One region of the Paenibacillus sp. EB106-06-01-XG199 genome, then DNA from elsewhere that is predicted to be linked to it. Evidence: riboswitches for the same ligand, from Rfam matches in the RefSeq annotation. Region 1 holds a riboswitch; each other region holds the start of a gene.
The links. Region 1 has a riboswitch for cyclic di-AMP ahead of AC3WT9_RS32630 (resuscitation-promoting factor). Riboswitches for the same ligand answer to the same signal wherever they lie in the genome.
Positions count from the first base shown of each region.

Region 2: it holds a riboswitch for cyclic di-AMP, as region 1 does, so the genes downstream of both, AC3WT9_RS33735 (C40 family peptidase) here and AC3WT9_RS32630 (resuscitation-promoting factor) in region 1, are expected to answer to the same signal.
Region 3: it holds a riboswitch for cyclic di-AMP, as region 1 does, so the genes downstream of both, AC3WT9_RS23795 (hypothetical protein) here and AC3WT9_RS32630 (resuscitation-promoting factor) in region 1, are expected to answer to the same signal.
Region 4: it holds a riboswitch for cyclic di-AMP, as region 1 does, so the genes downstream of both, AC3WT9_RS04210 (NfeD family membrane protein) here and AC3WT9_RS32630 (resuscitation-promoting factor) in region 1, are expected to answer to the same signal.

Region 1 is NZ_JBYTDQ010000017.1:46,975-51,184, forward strand. It holds gene rsmA (16S rRNA (adenine(1518)-N(6)/adenine(1519)-N(6))-dimethyltransferase RsmA) at 1-75, opposite strand, end outside; gene rnmV (ribonuclease M5) at 72-623, opposite strand; gene AC3WT9_RS32630 (resuscitation-promoting factor) at 776-1,936, opposite strand; cyclic di-AMP (ydaO/yuaA leader) riboswitch at 2,227-2,454, opposite strand; gene AC3WT9_RS32635 (TatD family hydrolase) at 2,653-3,423, opposite strand; gene AC3WT9_RS32640 (HD domain-containing protein) at 3,478-4,210, opposite strand, start outside.
Region 2 is NZ_JBYTDQ010000021.1:27,197-31,406, forward strand. It holds gene AC3WT9_RS33725 (M1 family metallopeptidase) at 1-657, shown strand, start outside; gene AC3WT9_RS33730 (hypothetical protein) at 669-1,499, shown strand; cyclic di-AMP (ydaO/yuaA leader) riboswitch at 1,720-1,858, shown strand; gene AC3WT9_RS33735 (C40 family peptidase) at 1,916-2,344, shown strand; cyclic di-AMP (ydaO/yuaA leader) riboswitch at 2,730-2,872, shown strand; gene AC3WT9_RS33740 (C40 family peptidase) at 2,878-3,369, shown strand; gene AC3WT9_RS33745 (GNAT family N-acetyltransferase) at 3,630-4,136, shown strand.
Region 3 is NZ_JBYTDQ010000007.1:111,323-115,532, reverse strand. It holds gene AC3WT9_RS23810 (hypothetical protein) at 1-109, shown strand, start outside; gene AC3WT9_RS23805 (hypothetical protein) at 244-432, shown strand; gene AC3WT9_RS23800 (hypothetical protein) at 554-1,006, opposite strand; gene AC3WT9_RS23795 (hypothetical protein) at 1,035-1,544, opposite strand; cyclic di-AMP (ydaO/yuaA leader) riboswitch at 1,669-1,852, opposite strand; cyclic di-AMP (ydaO/yuaA leader) riboswitch at 2,274-2,462, shown strand; gene AC3WT9_RS23790 (hypothetical protein) at 2,568-2,984, shown strand; gene AC3WT9_RS23785 (glutaredoxin family protein) at 3,082-3,324, opposite strand; gene ytxJ (bacillithiol system redox-active protein YtxJ) at 3,321-3,647, opposite strand; gene AC3WT9_RS23775 (SDR family NAD(P)-dependent oxidoreductase) at 3,844-4,210, shown strand, end outside.
Region 4 is NZ_JBYTDQ010000001.1:892,855-897,064, forward strand. It holds gene AC3WT9_RS04205 (flotillin family protein) at 1-1,115, opposite strand, end outside; gene AC3WT9_RS04210 (NfeD family membrane protein) at 1,138-1,680, opposite strand; cyclic di-AMP (ydaO/yuaA leader) riboswitch at 1,843-2,030, opposite strand; gene AC3WT9_RS04215 (spore germination protein) at 2,351-3,775, shown strand; gene AC3WT9_RS04220 (GerAB/ArcD/ProY family transporter) at 3,812-4,210, shown strand, end outside.

The DNA.
Region 1 (4,210 bases):
TTTGAACGAAAAACCGTAGCGCTGAATAATTTCTTTGGTCCGTACTGGCGATGAGATCTTGTTATTGCCACTCATGAGGTAATGCCTCCCTGATCAATTTGTGCGAGAGCTCCGGAGAATTCTTCCCGCGTGATGCCAAACATAGCCAGCCGCTTGTATAGCTGTTTGCCGTTACAATACCCGATGCCAAGCACGTTGCCAAGCGCCATCCTGCGCTCAGCCGCTCGCGAATGCACCAGCATGCCCGCCTCCATAAGATCCTCCAGCCCAATAAGGGCAGGGGCCCCCTCAAAGGAGGTATGTACATGCTGCAGCGCATGACGGATCGCTTCCGGTGATGCATTCTCAACACCGATATCCCCCTTGCGTGTGGCATCCTTCTCCGGGATGAATGCATGCTTGCAGCCTGGCACCTTGGAGGAAACAATCTTGCGGATGCGTTCGCCGGCATGATCGGGATCCGTAAGGATGATCACGCCTCTGCGTTCCATTGCCAGCGCTATCTTGGCGATAACCTTGCGGTCTACCGCTGAACCGCCAGTCTCTATCGTATCGGCCTCCACCGCCCGCTTGACGGCAACCGTATCACTCTTGCCTTCCACCACAATTAATTCCTTAATCATACACGTTGCTCCTTCCTGTAAAACACAAAAAGAAGAGGATTCGCTCCCCTTCTTTTTGGCTAAAGAATGTATAAGTGATGAGCGGCAGCCCGTTCTGTCAGTGCTACCCTCACTATAGCTTATAAACCGTTAATTTGCAAAAGCGGACCACGTTAATTCAACTCCGGCTTCACTGGACCGATCACATAAATAGTCCGGGACTTGCGGCCGAAATTACGGGCATGGCTCAGTGAATCGTAATAAACATCTAACTTGTTGCCTTTGATGGCACCGCCGGTATCCTCTGCTCGGCGAAACCCTAATCCCTCAATGTACACCCACCAGCCGATAGGAATTACATTCGGGTCCACAGCTATTGTCCGGCCTTCTGTTACGCGTGTGCCAGAAGCCGTGCGGGTCCCAATGCCTGGCTCTTCCGAAGAATAGGCTGTCATCGACACATTTTTGATCATCTTCTTGTATTGGAAATCTACGCCTGCCTTGTGCACGACGTTACTGCTTTTTGCGGAAACTTTGGTTGTTTTGGATGCCGTACTTTTTTTGGAAGTTGTCACAGCAGCTACAACGGGCTTTGGCAGGGGCTTCGTACCAACATAAACAATTTTATGTTTGGTAACCGTCTGTACTTCCTTGCCAATCATGCGCATAGAGACCAGTTCTCCATCTTGGTAGACCTTCTCGATATGCTGGACCATGACGCCTGGTGCGCCTAACTGTGCCACTTTTACGGTCCCCTTGTTCAGGGAAGGATCTGAGGTCTTAATGACCTGGAATGGCAAATTATGCTTCCGCTCTACAATTTGCTTGTTGATGCGGACAATTTTAATTTCCATGCCGGCCGATACTGTGGTGTCAAGCGAAGGGTATATTTTGTCACTGCTCTCCAGGCTTAAACCCAGTTTGCTAATGGCGTCACCGATAGTGTCTTCGGTGGTGTACATTGTTTTTGTTGCTCCATCCGCAGTGAGACTAAACTTCTGTGCACGATTGATCACGACACGGTCGCCGTCCTGTATCTCATCACTAAGGCCAATAGATAATTCATCATGCGGCTGCAGCGAAATTTGTTCCTTAGCCAGCACATCACTGAGCAGCGCTTCGCGCGTTTCCAGCGTCTGTACTTTCCCGTCTATTACTAAAAATATCTCTTTCTTGCTCTGACCGTGTACGTACAGCAGAATGAGCAGCGCGATAACGATTGATACCGCACCTGCAAGCGAAAGTAAGCGAGGATTCACTTGCTTCCACCGTAATGCGAAAGACCTGCTGGATGATTGCGAATCATGGGATACTTCTGGTTGGAATACGCCCACTCTCTCCATCCTCCTTACATAGCCCCGTCGTCAAGTTGTATATCAAGGTGACTGAATGATTGCTGACGAAACTAGGTTTGAGATTGCAACAGGATACGCCCGCATTGCTTTAGCGTTTCCTGCTCATGGATCGCCTGCCCGGCATAATTACTCCAGATACCTGTTATATAACAGTATGCTGGGAACATTCGCATTATTCAAAACAAAAAAAGCCCAAAAAAGAGTTCACAGAGGACTCTTTCGTGGCTTCTCCGGATGTCAGAATACGCGGGAATGTTTATGCACGAGGTTTCCTCTCTTACTTGCGCTTACGGGGTTAGCTGTCGGGTTCGGGCATAAGAGAGACGCCCTATCTTAGGTCACCCGCTCACGGCGGTTGCCCTCAAATTCACCCCAAAGACCACGTGAAGAAATCAAATAAATTCTGCGGCATTTCTGTGTTGTACTCTATGTACGGACATGCGGCAGGCATTATTGGTTCCCCCGTTCTCCATACGGAGACTCAGCGAGACGATCCATGATTCAGTGACTGTCACAGTAACAACAGCTCACTGCACTGAAAAGATGATATCCTGTTTTGATGCATGTTGTAAAGGACGATTCAACCACGTTTACGCAAAAAAATGATTAAAATATTGTAATATTCAGCCGTTTTTAAATTAAAAAAGTTTAATATATCGGCTATACTTCATTTTTCACCGCTTTTACTCCCGATTTCAGACAATTCCAAATCGTTCCAGTGCGTTCGCATACGTAATTTCCGCCAATTCCTGTAAATCAATCCCTTTTATTTCCGCGGCAGCCTCTGCTACTAATCTCACATGTGCGCTCTCATTTCGCTTGCCCCGGAAAGGGTGCGGTGTCAAATAAGGCGAGTCCGTTTCAATCAGCAGCCGGTCCATCGGAGTCTGGGCCAGCACCTCTTTTGGCACTCTGGCGTTCTTGAATGTAATCGGGCCGCCGAAGGACAGGTGAAAGCCTAAATCCAGGCACATTTTGGCTATTTCCCAGCTTCCGGAGAAGGAGTGCATCACTCCGCCTATTTCATCAGCCTTCTCTTCACGGAGAATACGCACCACATCTTCATGAGCATCACGGTTATGAATACAAATCGGCATTTTCAGTTCACGGGCTAGTCCGATTTGTTTGCGGAACACTTCATGCTGTACCTCTTTGGGAGAGGTGTCCCAATAGTAATCCAACCCAATTTCTCCGATGGCGACTACTTTTTTATGACTGCACAGTGAGGCGATCCACTCGAGATCACCGTCCCTCATGTCTATGGCATCCTGCGGATGCCAGCCGACGGCTGCATAAATATAGTCATAGGTTTCAGCAAGCTTCATGGTCGTTGGGATTGTTTCCCTGTTAAAGCCAATATTAATCATTTTGGTAACTCCTGCCTCGAGCGCATTGGCGATTACCCTTTCGCGGTCCTCGTCGAATTGCGGAGCATCCAGATGGGTGTGCGTGTCGAACAATTGCATGTTACATCCCCTTTTCTGTCATAATTTCTATGATGAATTCCAAGTATTTTTGGATTACTTTGCAAAGATTTCTGCGATTGAAGTAGGCAGCATTGGAAGGGCTTTCTGCAGCTTATCCTGTGGAAAATACAGGTGATAACGGCCGCGGTGAATTCCGCTGATGGAGCGTACGATATCTGAAACTTCAGAGATCTCCCTCAGTTTGTCATGGCGGTCAAGCAGCAGAATCTGCTTGCTGTCAAAGCCTTGTCCCGGACGAAACACATCATAGGGCAAATCTGTTGGAAAATCAATTTCCAGATCATAATCGGCATCTAGCCCTGCCACGGCAAAGCTGCGACGTATTTCGTCAATCGTCTCGGAATCAAGGTTCTCCATCTCTACATATTTATACAGTTTACGATGAATAAACCGGCTGCACAAGTCGCTTAACAACTCATCCTTCTCCAAAGTCCACTGCATGAAGGCGGTCTGGATCATAGCTTCGTCTAGCAGCAGATATTGCTCCACCGTGACCTCTCCGCGGAACAAATCACCTAAAGGATCAATCATGAACCGGAATTCATAACCGCTCTGGTACAGTTCTTTGGCTCTGCGGAAAATTTGCCGCAAAATAATTTCGGAACTGCGTGTGACCGGGTGGAAATATACCTGCCAGTACATTTGATAGCGCGACATTAAGTAATCCTCGATGGCGTGCATCCCTGACTCCTTAACCACTACCCTTCCATGGTATGGGCGCAGCATTCTTAGAATCCTGTCAATATCAATCGTCCCATAGTTTACT
Region 2 (4,210 bases), on a different contig from region 1:
CAGGCCAGCCTGGTGACATCCTCCCAGCCGCTTAACCTGGAAACCTGGAAATACACTCCTGCCGATGCCTATGCCCGAAATGTGTACATCCGCGGCAAGCTGGTGCTGAAGGATATCGAACAGCAGGTCGGAACCAAGACGATGGATGCCATAATGGCGGCCTATACCCGTAAGTTCCGCTTCCGGCATCCTTCTACCGCCGACTTCCAGAAAATCGTGGAGAAGGTAACCAAAAAATCCTGGCAAGCCTACTTCGACCAATATGTATACAGCGGCGGTTCTCCGGATTTTTCAATTGATCACATTAAAATCTCTGACCCCAAAAAAGAGGGCGGCGATGATAATGCCCGTTACGAAAGCTCAGTAGCGGTCAGCAATAAAGGAAATCAGTATGGTGACGTCCCCATAAAGTTCACCTTCCTGGATGGCTATACTGTCCAGCAGTTTTGGAATGGGACAGAGAAGGAAACCACCTTTCAGCTAGCCTACAAAGCGCCTCTTTTGTCTGCAGAGATTGATCCGGAGCACTCCATTCTGCTGGAGAGTAAGCATCTCAACAATTTTAGACTGGCGGAGCTGGAGCGAAAGACGCTCTCCCGCTGGACGCTTAGCGTAACGAAGCTGCTTGAAACCCTGCTCGGAACTCTTGTCTGGTGAGGTGAAGGATTGTGAAAAGATCGATAGTTCGCGGCTGGTACAGCATGAAAGAGCAATTTTATATTCTGATTCTGCTTTTTATCTATCGGCTGCTTTGGGGCTATTTCCTGTACAGATTCGTCAGGTCAGCCCTCATCCCGGTGCTGCTCCGTTATCCCGATACACACGCCGGCGGCAGCGGAATAGGCAGATTGCTGTATTATATCGAAGGACAGACTGCACTTAGCACAGACCCCGGGGTGCTGCGCTGGCTCTGGCTGCTGCTGGCCCTCTCAGCGCTACGGCTGCTATGCTCCCCCTTTATCCGCGCAGGGCTGCTGCATGAGCTGCACCAGGAGCGCAAAGGGGAGCGGGGAATGTTCTTTTTTCCCGGAATGAAGCTTTACGGACTCCCCGTACTGCTGTTCAGTCTAGCGGAATGGCTTCTGGCCGCAACACCGCTGTATTGGCTTCTCCCCAAAATGTATGGGCTTCTCCTCAGCGGTATTCTCGATTATACTCTGCTGCTGAGACTGGTTCCTTATGTTCTGGCCTGGCTCCTGTACTTCTACCTGATCCGCATTCTGCTGCTGTACATGCAGTTTGGCTTCACCGGAGGAACAGGCATGTTTTCTTCCTTGCTGGTTGGCCTGAGGGTAATCCTCCCTTCCACCTGTATATCTGCACTGTTCGGCGCCGGCGGCCTGCTTCTGCTGCTGCTCTCTGGAGTGACCGCACTTTTCTGTCCAGGCCTGCCCGCACTGCTGTTCCGGCAATTTTCACCGCTTCCCTCAACGCTGTTCAAAATGTGGAGCCTAGCGGGGCAGTATCACCTTTGGTGCAGTAAAACATTTCCACAATAATAACGCCAGTCCCTTGGCATAATAGAAGAGTCACTGCCCCAGATAAAGGGCGGGACTCTTCTTTTGGTTACAACGTGATTTAGGGTATTTGCAAAACTGTAAATCCTCTGGTACAATGATGCCTGTACCAGTAGTAACAACTTTGTAATCTTTTGAAACTAATTTGAAGCAAATGAATGTGCCTTTAAGCATTTAACCTTGTCGACACGTCACTGTTTCGGTGCATAAAACGCCAAATTCCCGGCACCGGGAAGTGGGGGAACCATATTTTGGGTGAATTGATCTCGCTTTAGAGGGGTCATAGGGGAACCTTCTACCGAATCCTTAAGCTAACCTCGCAGGCCTTGGAAGGAGTACATCTTTTGAAAAGTCATAATTTTAAGAAGAAATGCACCGCAGCAGCATTAGGGCTGGTGATGGTGTTCACGCTTGGAGCAGGGAGCGCTTTCGCCGACTCCAGAATGGATACGGTTATTACAAAAACACTCGGAACGACATATAAAACCGGGGGCACAAGCACTGCCGGCTTTGATTGTTCTGGATTCACCAAATATGTATTTAAGAACGTTGGCCTTACCTTGCCCCGCACTTCCAAAGCACAATTCAGCGTTGGAACCGCCGTATCACGGAGTAACCTCCGTTCAGGCGATCTGGTATTCTTCAATACCCTTGGCAATGGAGTCTCCCATGTCGGTATTTATGTCGGCAACGGAAAATTCGCCCAATCCTCTTCATCCCGTGGTGTAACTATCAGTTCAATGAGTCAATCCTATTGGGCCAACCGCTACGTTGGAGCCAAACGAGTAATGAGCACAACAGCTTACAAAGCTATCGCTTACGATTGACATCCCTCAGGAATTCCATCCTCCAATAAATAATTGTAACTTATAGAAATCCGGAAACTGATTATTGCCGTAATCATTTCCGGGTTTTTCCTTTTTGTCTTCCTTATTCTACCTTTTACACGTATTTGAGGCCTGTGAAACACCTTTTTACTAAAAATCCCAACAATTCTAAGTTAAAGCTTACTCAGCGTGTAAATATAAGACCTTTTTAGCAAAATCAACTCTTAAAAAGCGTAAATATTATGCATTAATATGTTTTAAGTGATTGCCAACTGGCGAAGTCTTTGTTACAATTATCGCAGTGAGTTTTTAGTAACATTTTTGTAATTATTCAATCGGGTTTTACAAAGGTTTTGTCATGTATTGGTTAACAAGCTAATCCTAATCAACAGTCATGCCGAGTTCCCTAACCATTAGGGAAACGGGGGAACCGATTTTGGGTGAATTGACCTCCTATTCACAGAGGGGTCATAGGGGACCTTCAACCGAACCCTTAAGCTAACCTCGTAGGCATTTGGAAGGGGTATTCACTTTTGAAGAAGAAGTTAGCAGCAGCAGTACTAAGCTTTTCCATTATGCTTACCATCGGAGCAGGAAGCGCTTTCGCGGATTCCAAAATGGATAAAGTCATCGACAAGACCATCGGAAGTAAATACGTATCCGGCGGTGTATCGACCAACGGCTTTGATTGCTCCGGATTTACAATGTACGTTTTTGATAAGATCGGTATCAATCTGCCACACCAATCCGGTTCCCAATACCAAATGGGTACCGCCATTTCCCGGGACGATCTGAGAGCGGGAGATCTTGTATTTTATAATACCAGCGGTAAAGGTGTATCCCATGTCGGCATTTATGTCGGTGAGGGCAAATTCGCACATGCTTCATCCTCCCGTGGTGTAACCATCAGCACGATGAGTGACAGCTACTACGTCAACCGTTACGTTGGCGCCAAACGTATCATGAGTACAGATGCTTACCAATCCGTTACTTCTGATTCCCAAGACAATGATGACGTGCAATAAGTTGTCGTAAAACGGGCACTCTTCCATGATTTTTGCCGAAATCTGGAGGGGGCCTGTTTTTTTTGTCTATAAAATTACTTACCCCTCTCAATATCCGCAAAACATAAATCTACCCAAATTTCCTCCATTTCATAAAATATTTTTCCCACTTTGTCAAGTTTCCGCCTTTCAGGAAATTTCTGAGTCGAATCAGGCCAGTTATGGATATAATTAGGTATAGCTAGTGCTGTTGCTCCCTATGAAAGGAGGCCGGTGGCCTTATGATTAGCTCCCCCGTTACATTCCATGTGGTTCCCATGGAGATCAGCCATGCTGAAGACATCGCCGCATGGAATTACAAAGCGCCTTATAATATTTACGAATGGATGCCTTGGTCCCAAATGGAGGCGCTTGGCATTGAATTTGGCGATCCAGAGCTCCGCAGGGACCAGTATGTTTCCGTGGTCAACGAGCAAGGCATCCTTTGCGGCTTTGCGCAGTTGTTTCCGATGGAGGGTGTCGTCAGGCTGGGTATTGGAATGCGCCCCGAGCTTTGCGGACACGGTCTTGGCCACATTTTCATGGAAGCCATCGTTCAGGCCGCGCTAAAGCGGTATCCCGGGCGGGAGATTGATTTGGAAGTATTGACCTGGAACCAGCGGGCGATCCGAACATACCAAAAATGCGGCTTCACGATCACGGATACTTATGAACGCCTTACTCCAACCGGAAATAAGCCATTTTATTGCATGGTCTATGATAAACAACATAACGTTCCATTAAATTGAAAATTTTAGTGTTGAAATCGTCCACTTTTTTGACACAAATGCTATGATAACGCTTCACCATCCTATATAATGTA
Region 3 (4,210 bases), on a different contig from region 1:
TGGATCGAATCTGCTTGATTTCATTCAAGGGCTTTTGACAGGAATGGGCATTGCCGGTATGATTGCGTCATTAATCATTTTTGGCAGACATTCTAAACGCGCACACTAAGAAGTGATCATAGGTTTTACTGAGGAAGCCGCGGTTCGGAAACCGCGGCTTTTTTGCGGCTCCCGGGGGAGTTCAGAGCCAAACTGGATCAGTGAAGGCTTATGGTGTATGTTATTGAATAAGGAGTGGTAATCTTGAAAAAAAACAATCAAATCCCCGCGATACTCGCAGCTTCAATTCTGCTGATTCTGCTCAGCAGCATGCTTAAGCCGGAGGGCTCTACCCTGCTGGGTGTGCTGCAGACGTTAATGCTCGGAGTGGGCTTGCTGGGCTGCTGTACAGCGGCCTGGAGATTCGCCAAAGGCGGCAAGGGCAAGAGCTGAGTATAAATAGAAAAGGCCGCGGCATTATGCTGCGGCTTTTTCATGCGCTTCGACAAGTTGCCCATTACATCAGCGGAGATAAGAGAGGGGCCCACAGTGCTTCTTTAATCTATGTGAGCAGCTATACAACAAATAAATTTGCTTCAGGCCGCAATGTTTCTAACCGGCACATTTGCTCGCGCACATGTCTCAGCCGGGTTTTCAGCACCGGCACGCTTTGCTCAAGAATGGTGCTGATTGCAGGCAGGGGCAGCAGCATGCCGTACCATAACACCTGGACAATCTGATCCTCCCAGGCTAATCCATTGGAAACAAAGAGGCTGCACTCCTCCGCAGCCCGGGAGCACTGCTGAATGCACTCCCGGTAGGCAACCAGCGAGAAAGGCTGCGGTATGAAATCATCATGAAGGTACCGGGTGTAAAGCTCAGTGAAGGTCTTCATCGCAGTCTTTTCCGCAACGGCACCCTCTCCCAGCAGCAGACTGGTGAGTGCATAAATATTTCCGGTGTTCTTTTGGACATATTCCGCAAACTCGCTGGCAGCTGTCCATTCCGGGGATAATGGGTCTGGCATGTCTTCACGTTCCTTCCTGAATAAGAAATTATAAGATGGAGAAATAAGCGATGGATCTGTCCATTAGCTCGGCTATGTCCGGTTCCTGCCAGCTGCATTTATGCAGCAGGGAACTTGAAGGTTTATAGTACATCCGTCTGAAGGGGGGCGTACCGCCGGCCCCGGCTGTACGGGAATAGGGGACCATTTGCAGATGTGACGTGACGACCTTGCCTTGCAGCTTGGCTTTTAAATCCAGCAGGGCCGTTTGCACGATTTCTTGCTGATCTGGCTCCCACTGCGCACCTAGCTGCTGTACAATTTCTATGGCTTCTTCCAGCCTGTGATTGCGTATACTTCTCAGGAAGCTGCTCCATTTAATGACGTCAAAATGATCGCCTTCCGCAGACAGTATCCCCGCTCCCCAGCTGCACCCAGCCTTGCACGTAAGCTTCAGCACACCATACCGGCATTTGCCGGACGACTCCGTGGCCTGATGGAATGGCCAGGGGGCATCGAATACAAACACTTCTATACGTAACAGCCTGCGCTGGTTCATTTCGTTTTCCCTCCTACCCATTTATAAGCTGCAGCCTCAGCACAAAAAACCGCAGCAGAGGAGGACCTCTGCTGCGGTTTTGGTACAGGCTTAAATACACCTGGCGCAAAAACGTGGCGGATCAAGGTTCTCTCTAGTCGCTTACGGGGTTAGCTGTCGGATTCGGACGGTGAGAGTCGCCCTACCTAATGAGACCACAGTCTCCTTCGGATTCACCCCAAGAAAGATTCTTATCTTCCAGGTAAGGCCCCTGCGGGCCTGATGGTTCCCCCGTTTCCCGCATTGCGGGAATTCAGCGTTTATATCGCATTTCGTGCATTGGATTCAAACCGAATCATACTCTTTTCGCATGAGCTTTGTAAAAAGGAAAAAACATTCTTCTGAGCCGAATTTCAGGGAATTCTGGCAAAGGAAACGGTAGGATGTGCTAAAAGGGTGTTTATCAACGGTTTTCGGCTTTTTATCTCGTTCATACGACTGCTTTTGATTTAGGGTGATCAGAGCATAAAAGGCAATTTGCTCAACATCGGGTGAATATAATCACAATGCTGAATGCTTTTTCGCAAATCGCTGATAAGCCGAGTAAATAAGAGGAATGATGAGATTGAGGCTTAAGTAAGCGCTACCTGATCTGGTTTGGGTTTACTAAATGCATTATTTTGGCAGGTTTGGCGGTTTACAAGGTCGTGATCGCCAGAGTATGATTACTTCTGTTTACTACACAATCGAATACGCAGTCCGCTTAATTTCCGTTATGGAAAGCGGGGGAACCAACAATCGGCAGCCGATGTGAGAGTCGGAGCCGGTTATGGGGTGAATCCTGTGAAAGTGCGAGAGAATGCTCGCATGGATACAGGTAGGGCGACTCTCACTGCCCGAATCCGACAGCTAACCTCGTAAGCGTATTAGAGAGGATGAGCACAATGTGACCGTTAATTGGACCACAGAGGGAATTCCTTTGTGGTTTTTTGCTGTGTTCGTATGGCAAATGAATGGAAGTCCTAAGCCGGAGGAGAGGAAGATATGGCGAATTCGGAAGAATATGTACTCATTAACGCTCCGACTAAAGCGGGGGAGCATTTTATCAAAATCTTAAAGTTTAGAGGCTATAAGATCGCAGGAATCGCCAACAATGCGGCGGAGAAGCGGCGTCTGGAGGAGCTGGGAATCGAGGTCAATCTCGTGGTGGATACACATCATCAGAATACATGGTTCCGCCCCTCTTTTCCGGTAGGCAGAGTATTTCTGTTCGAGAGCAGTGTGACCTTATGCTGCCGGTATATCCAGATGTGCCGGACCTGGACGACAAAGCCAATATACGTAATTACGACTTCGATGAATCCCAGACTGGTCTATAAAGGGCTTGGAGCGGATTCCGTCATCTATTCCCACAGCGGAAATGTCTCTTTTCTGGCGGATGTCTCAACGAATCCAGGATAAGGCCAAATAAAAGGGCAAATAAAAGGCATCCCCTGGACAGAGGTCCAAGGGGATGCCTTTTTCAAAATATAAGTATTCATATGCTTCATGCTATAAATTATTCAGCGGTTGCTCCAATAAGCTCCTTAAGCTCGGAAACATTGAAGCCCTTGACTGCGCGGCCTTCGTACACGGTAACAGGCACACCCATGAAGCCCAGCTTCTCGACTTCTTCCTGATACACTGTACTTGTCATAACATCACGCACCTCGAAGCTAACGTCTTGCTCGGTCAGCCACTGCTTCACTTGATTGCAGTCGCTGCACCCTGTGGTGGAATAGACAATTACCGGCTGGCTCATTGGCTCACAGCTGCCTTGATGGCGTCCCGGGTGATTTTCCAATGGGAGGTGTTCCAGCGGACTTCGCCGTCTTCCAGGAGGAAGATCTGCGGAGATTCATGTTTGATCCCGAAATCTTCGGCAATCTGATTGGACAACGGACGGTCTTCAATCACATGGACAATGGCAGCTGGAGTCTCGGAGCCTTGCGCATAGGCTGTGAATTCCTCGTTGGCCTTGGCGCTGATCGGGCAGGTAGTGCTATGCTTGAAAAGCAGTTTTTTACCTGGTTGCGCAACATATTGCTGCAGTTCTTCCAGAGTATGAAGTTGTTGGATAGACATCGGTATCTCACCTTCCTATAAGTACTTGTAACTACGATTGTAACATAGTTCAAAATTAAATCAAAAAGGAAGTTAGAGCACCCCTTTCAGCGGAATTACAGTCCCATGAAGGACGTTGAAAAAACGTGACTGCCATGCTAATGTGAGAGAGATGCCGCGTGTATCCTGAAGAATCGTAAAGGGTGTGTCCATAATCATGAAAAGGGTTGCTTTTGTTACCGGTGCTGACCGTGGTTTAGGTTTTTTTCTGGCAAGCTGGCTTCTAGAGAACAAATATTCCGTATTTGCCGGTCAGTATATGAAGGAGTCGGAATCGCTGGACGCACTGAAAAAGCAGTACCCGGACCGATTAACTCTGATCCCGCTGGATATCGGCGACCGTGAGAGTGTCAAGCAAGCGGCACGTAGTATTTCGGGCAGTACCGCTCATGTTGATATGATTATCAATAATGCCGGTATTATTCATAGAGCCGATGATGCCACGATGCTTGTTGATATGGACGATGAAGCCATGGCTCACATTTATAATGTAAACACGCTTGGTTCTTTGAGGGTCAGTAATG
Region 4 (4,210 bases), on a different contig from region 1:
AGCTGAACAATTTCCGCGTTGGCTTTTCCCTTCGCCAGTTCTGCTTCCGCTGTTGCCAGCCCCCGTTTGGTCATTGTGGCCGCCTCTGCTTCAGCCTCAAGAATTTTCCGCTGCTTAGCCGCTTCCGCTCTCATGATCGTAGCCTGGTTCTCCGCCTCAGCAGGCTTGATCACCGTGGCCTCCAGCTCCTTCTGTCTCAGCTCAACTTCGATTTCCCGGACGGTCCTATTGGCCTCCGCTTCCATCTGCGTAATCTTGACCTGTTCGGTAACCAGCGACTGCTTAATTTTGTTCTGCTGCAATTCGTACGCAAGATCCGCCTGTGCTTTTTTTACTTCAGTTTCCAGTTTAAAGTCTGCCTGCTTAATGTTCAAATCCTTCTCGAACAGAGATTCCTTGGCGCGGGCTGCGGTTCCAGCTTCAATGGTAGCCTGATGTGCATTGGCTTTGGCAATGGCGGATTCCTTCTCCGCCTCGGCTTGTTTGATCTGAATGTCGCGTTCTGCTTCCGCCTTGGCGATGCTGGCATCGCGGCGGATGCGCTCAATTTCCGGAACCCCCATATTGTCGATATACCCTTTGTCGTCAGTAATTTTCTTAATGGTGAAGCTGACTACCTCAAGCCCCATCTTGTCGAGGTCTTCCGAGCAGGTCTCCCGCATCTTGCTGTTGATTTCGTCAGGTGTCTTTAGAATGGATTCTACCGTTAATTGTCCGATCAAGCCGCGCAAATGGCCTTCCACCGAATGCAGGATAATCGTCTCACGGTCCTCTTCCGGCCTGTCGATAAACTGCTCACTGGCAGTAAGTATAGCGGTAGGATCGCTTTTAATCTTAATCTGGGCTACCGCCTCCAGGTTGAGCTTGATGCCCTGCCGGGAGAACATTGCCTGCGCTGGGATGACATCGAAGCTCATCAGCATCATAGAGATGGTCTTATTGTTCTGGAAGCCGGGAATGACGAACGTCCCGCCGCCCTGAACCACTCTTTTTCCGCCGAGGCCGAATACAATCATCGCCTGATTGGGCGGAACCTTTTTATAAGCGTTCACGATACTGAACAAAGCCAGCAGGATAACAACAACAATTGCCGAGATTAAATAAAGAATAACCATTTGGTTCGACACTCCCCGTTAGTTATAATTGTTCGTTTTCCCTCTCGAAGAGGGTGACTACCGCTAATCCTTTATCCACCTTCAAAATAATCACCCTGTCACCCTTGGCGAGCTGCTGGCCGGTTTCTGCCCGTACTCCAATGGAACGCATCGTTCCATGCAGCACATATTTCATCTCTCCCACTGCTCCATCCCCTGCAGAAATGCTGATGTACCCGAGTTGTCCCGCCTGCTCATAATCCATTTTATTCATGCTACTGTCATACCGAGTCATCACCCGGGCCAGCACCGCATATATCAGACAGCCCAGCAGCAAGGCAACCCCGGTGCAGATCAGCACCACTGCAAGTATATTCATTCCGCTGAACCGGGTAAGCACATAACCACTGCCGCCCCAGACCGTGACAAATACCATTAGAGGGAGTATGGGCACAAAGCCCGGACCACCAGCATCGCCACCTCCCACATGCAGATGACCGGCCAGGCCATGCCCATGAAATCCGCCGCTAAGGAGAAGCAGCAATCCAACCCAGAAGCACACGATAAATACAGTAACGATACCAATCCCCCCCTTTAAAGGATTTTAGATAGTGCCTAATCACTCTGAATTTCGTTGTTATAAGATTTCTAAACTCTCATATAGATCGTTTTCCCTTTCTGCATGCGCAGCAAAAAGACCACAGAAGCGTCAGGGCTCTCCGTGGTCGGTTAATCGATCATGGCGCTCATCCTCTCTCTTCGAGGCTTACGGGGTTAGCTGACGGATTCGGGCAGCGAGATTGCCCTACCTTGTAAGAAGCGGCTTTTCAGCACGCAGCAAGGATTCACCCCAAGTGAGCGGCAGCTATCTGAGCAAAAGCCACATTCACCATTGGTTCCCCCGTTCCCATTATCGGAATTCAGCCATTTGAGAACAGTTATATTACATTCGGTTGTTGATTTGAATCTTACGCCTGTGACCATTTAATGTAAAACGTTGCGGATGGCAAAAGAAGCCCAAAATGCCACCACTTCGCGAATGAATGCGCATTCTATGGTATTACTCTTAAGCGATCGATGATTTGCTCATTTTTGCTCCACTTCATGTCCCTAGGAAAACAAAACAGAAACGTCTGCTGGCTCAACATCATCCCCAATATTCTTCTATATCGCACATTAAAGTTCCCGTCAGGAATATTCTGCAAATCATTCGGGAACGTTAACCGCAAAACTAATCGAAAGTTGAGCGCCTTATAATGACTAACCAAACTCAGACCTCATCTCCTTCTGTAGATCAAAACTCCGATTATATCGAAGCAGCACTATTCTATACAAGTGACCTCAAAAAAAGAAGCTTATCCTTTCAGGGAAGGGAAGGGTTGGTCTTTTATCTGGAGTCCCTCACTGACACGGAATTGATTGAACGGAACGTGATTGTTCCTTTTAGCCGTAATCAGGACAAAGACCTTTCTGAGCTTTTCACAACACTTAGTTTCAGTTTGGAAACAGAACTAAACCAAGGCATTCAGGGACTTCTTGAAGGAAGCTGTCTTTATTTTTTAGAAGGAATGTCTGAATTTTATGTCCTCTTCACTCCTGCCAAATATGAACGAAGCATTAGCGAACCTGAGAATGAAGGGGTTATTCGGGGACCTCACAACGGTTTTATTGAACAGATGAAGGTTAACTTATACCTGATTCGGAAACAAATTGCCTCCCCAAACCTTATTGTCCGCTACTTCACACTTGGGAAATTCGCCCCCAAGCAGGTAGGCTTAGTCTATATGGAGAATATGGCCAACCCAGAATTGATAAAAATTGTAGAATCAAGGATAAAGAAAATTTCGCTCGATTGGATAATCTCCACTGGCTTTATTCAGGAATTAACGGAGGATAACTCCTTCTCCATATTTCCACAACTAATCAATACGGAGCGTCCGGACCATACCTCAGCTTATTTGCTGGATGGATATGTGGCTATACTGCTGGATGGGGACCCTACAGCTCTGATTTTGCCGGCGAGCTTTTTCAGCTTTTATCAGACACCGGATGACTATAACAATCGATGGATGATCGCTTCTTTTGTCCGGTTTATCCGTCTGATCGGCTTTGTAACAGCATTTCAGTTGCCAGCGCTCTACATTGCCACCGTTTCTTTCCACTCCAATGTCCTTCCCTTGCAATTGTTCTTTTCGATTCAAGGTTTATTGACCCGGGTCCCTTTCCCTCCGCTGATTGAAGCGATGCTGCTTGAACTTATATTCGAACTGCTACGGGAAGCAGGACTACGTCTGCCCAGTCGTGTAGGTCAAACTATTGGGATTGTTGGGGGGTTGGTTATCGGGGATGCAATTGTTAAGGCGGGATTGGTTTCTTATTCGATGATTATTGTTGTAGCGTTGACTGCCATTGCATCTTTTCTTATCCCTTCCAACGAAATGAGCTCTGCTATCCGGTTTATGCGGTTTCCATTGATGATTGCTGCCTCATTATTCGGATATATTGGGATATCATTTGGGTTAACACTCATTTTCATACATTTGTGCAAGCTAGAATCGTTTGGGCAAACCTACCTGAGACCATTAAGTCCGTTGAAATTTCAAGGCCTGAAAGATACCTTCGTACGCTTTCCAATTTGGTCCATCCGAAAGAGTTCAAGCAACCCAAAAACGGATAAATGATCATTAATCTACATAGTACTTACAGGAGTTGATACGGTGGCTCAAAAAGAAAAAATGATCACAAGGGGACAACTCTTCCTTTTTATTATTCAAGCCCAAATCGGTGTTGGTATTCTGTCTCTTCCTAACAAACTTAACGAAACTGCCAAAGGTGGAGGTGGACTTTCTGTTTTAGTTGCAGGGGTTATTACCCAACTTGTCATCATTCTTCTGTGGGTCCTGCTGAAGAAATTCCCCGGACTTAACCTATTCGGTATTTGCATGAAACTTGCAGGCCCGATTATTGGCAGTCTATTGATTATTCTGTATATTGGTTACTTTATTCTGCTTGGCTCTAATATTATGCTTAGTGCCGTTGAGGTGCTCCGGAGATGGATGCTGCAAACTACGCCAAGATGGGCTGTACTAGCTCTTTTTTCTATCATGACTCTCTAC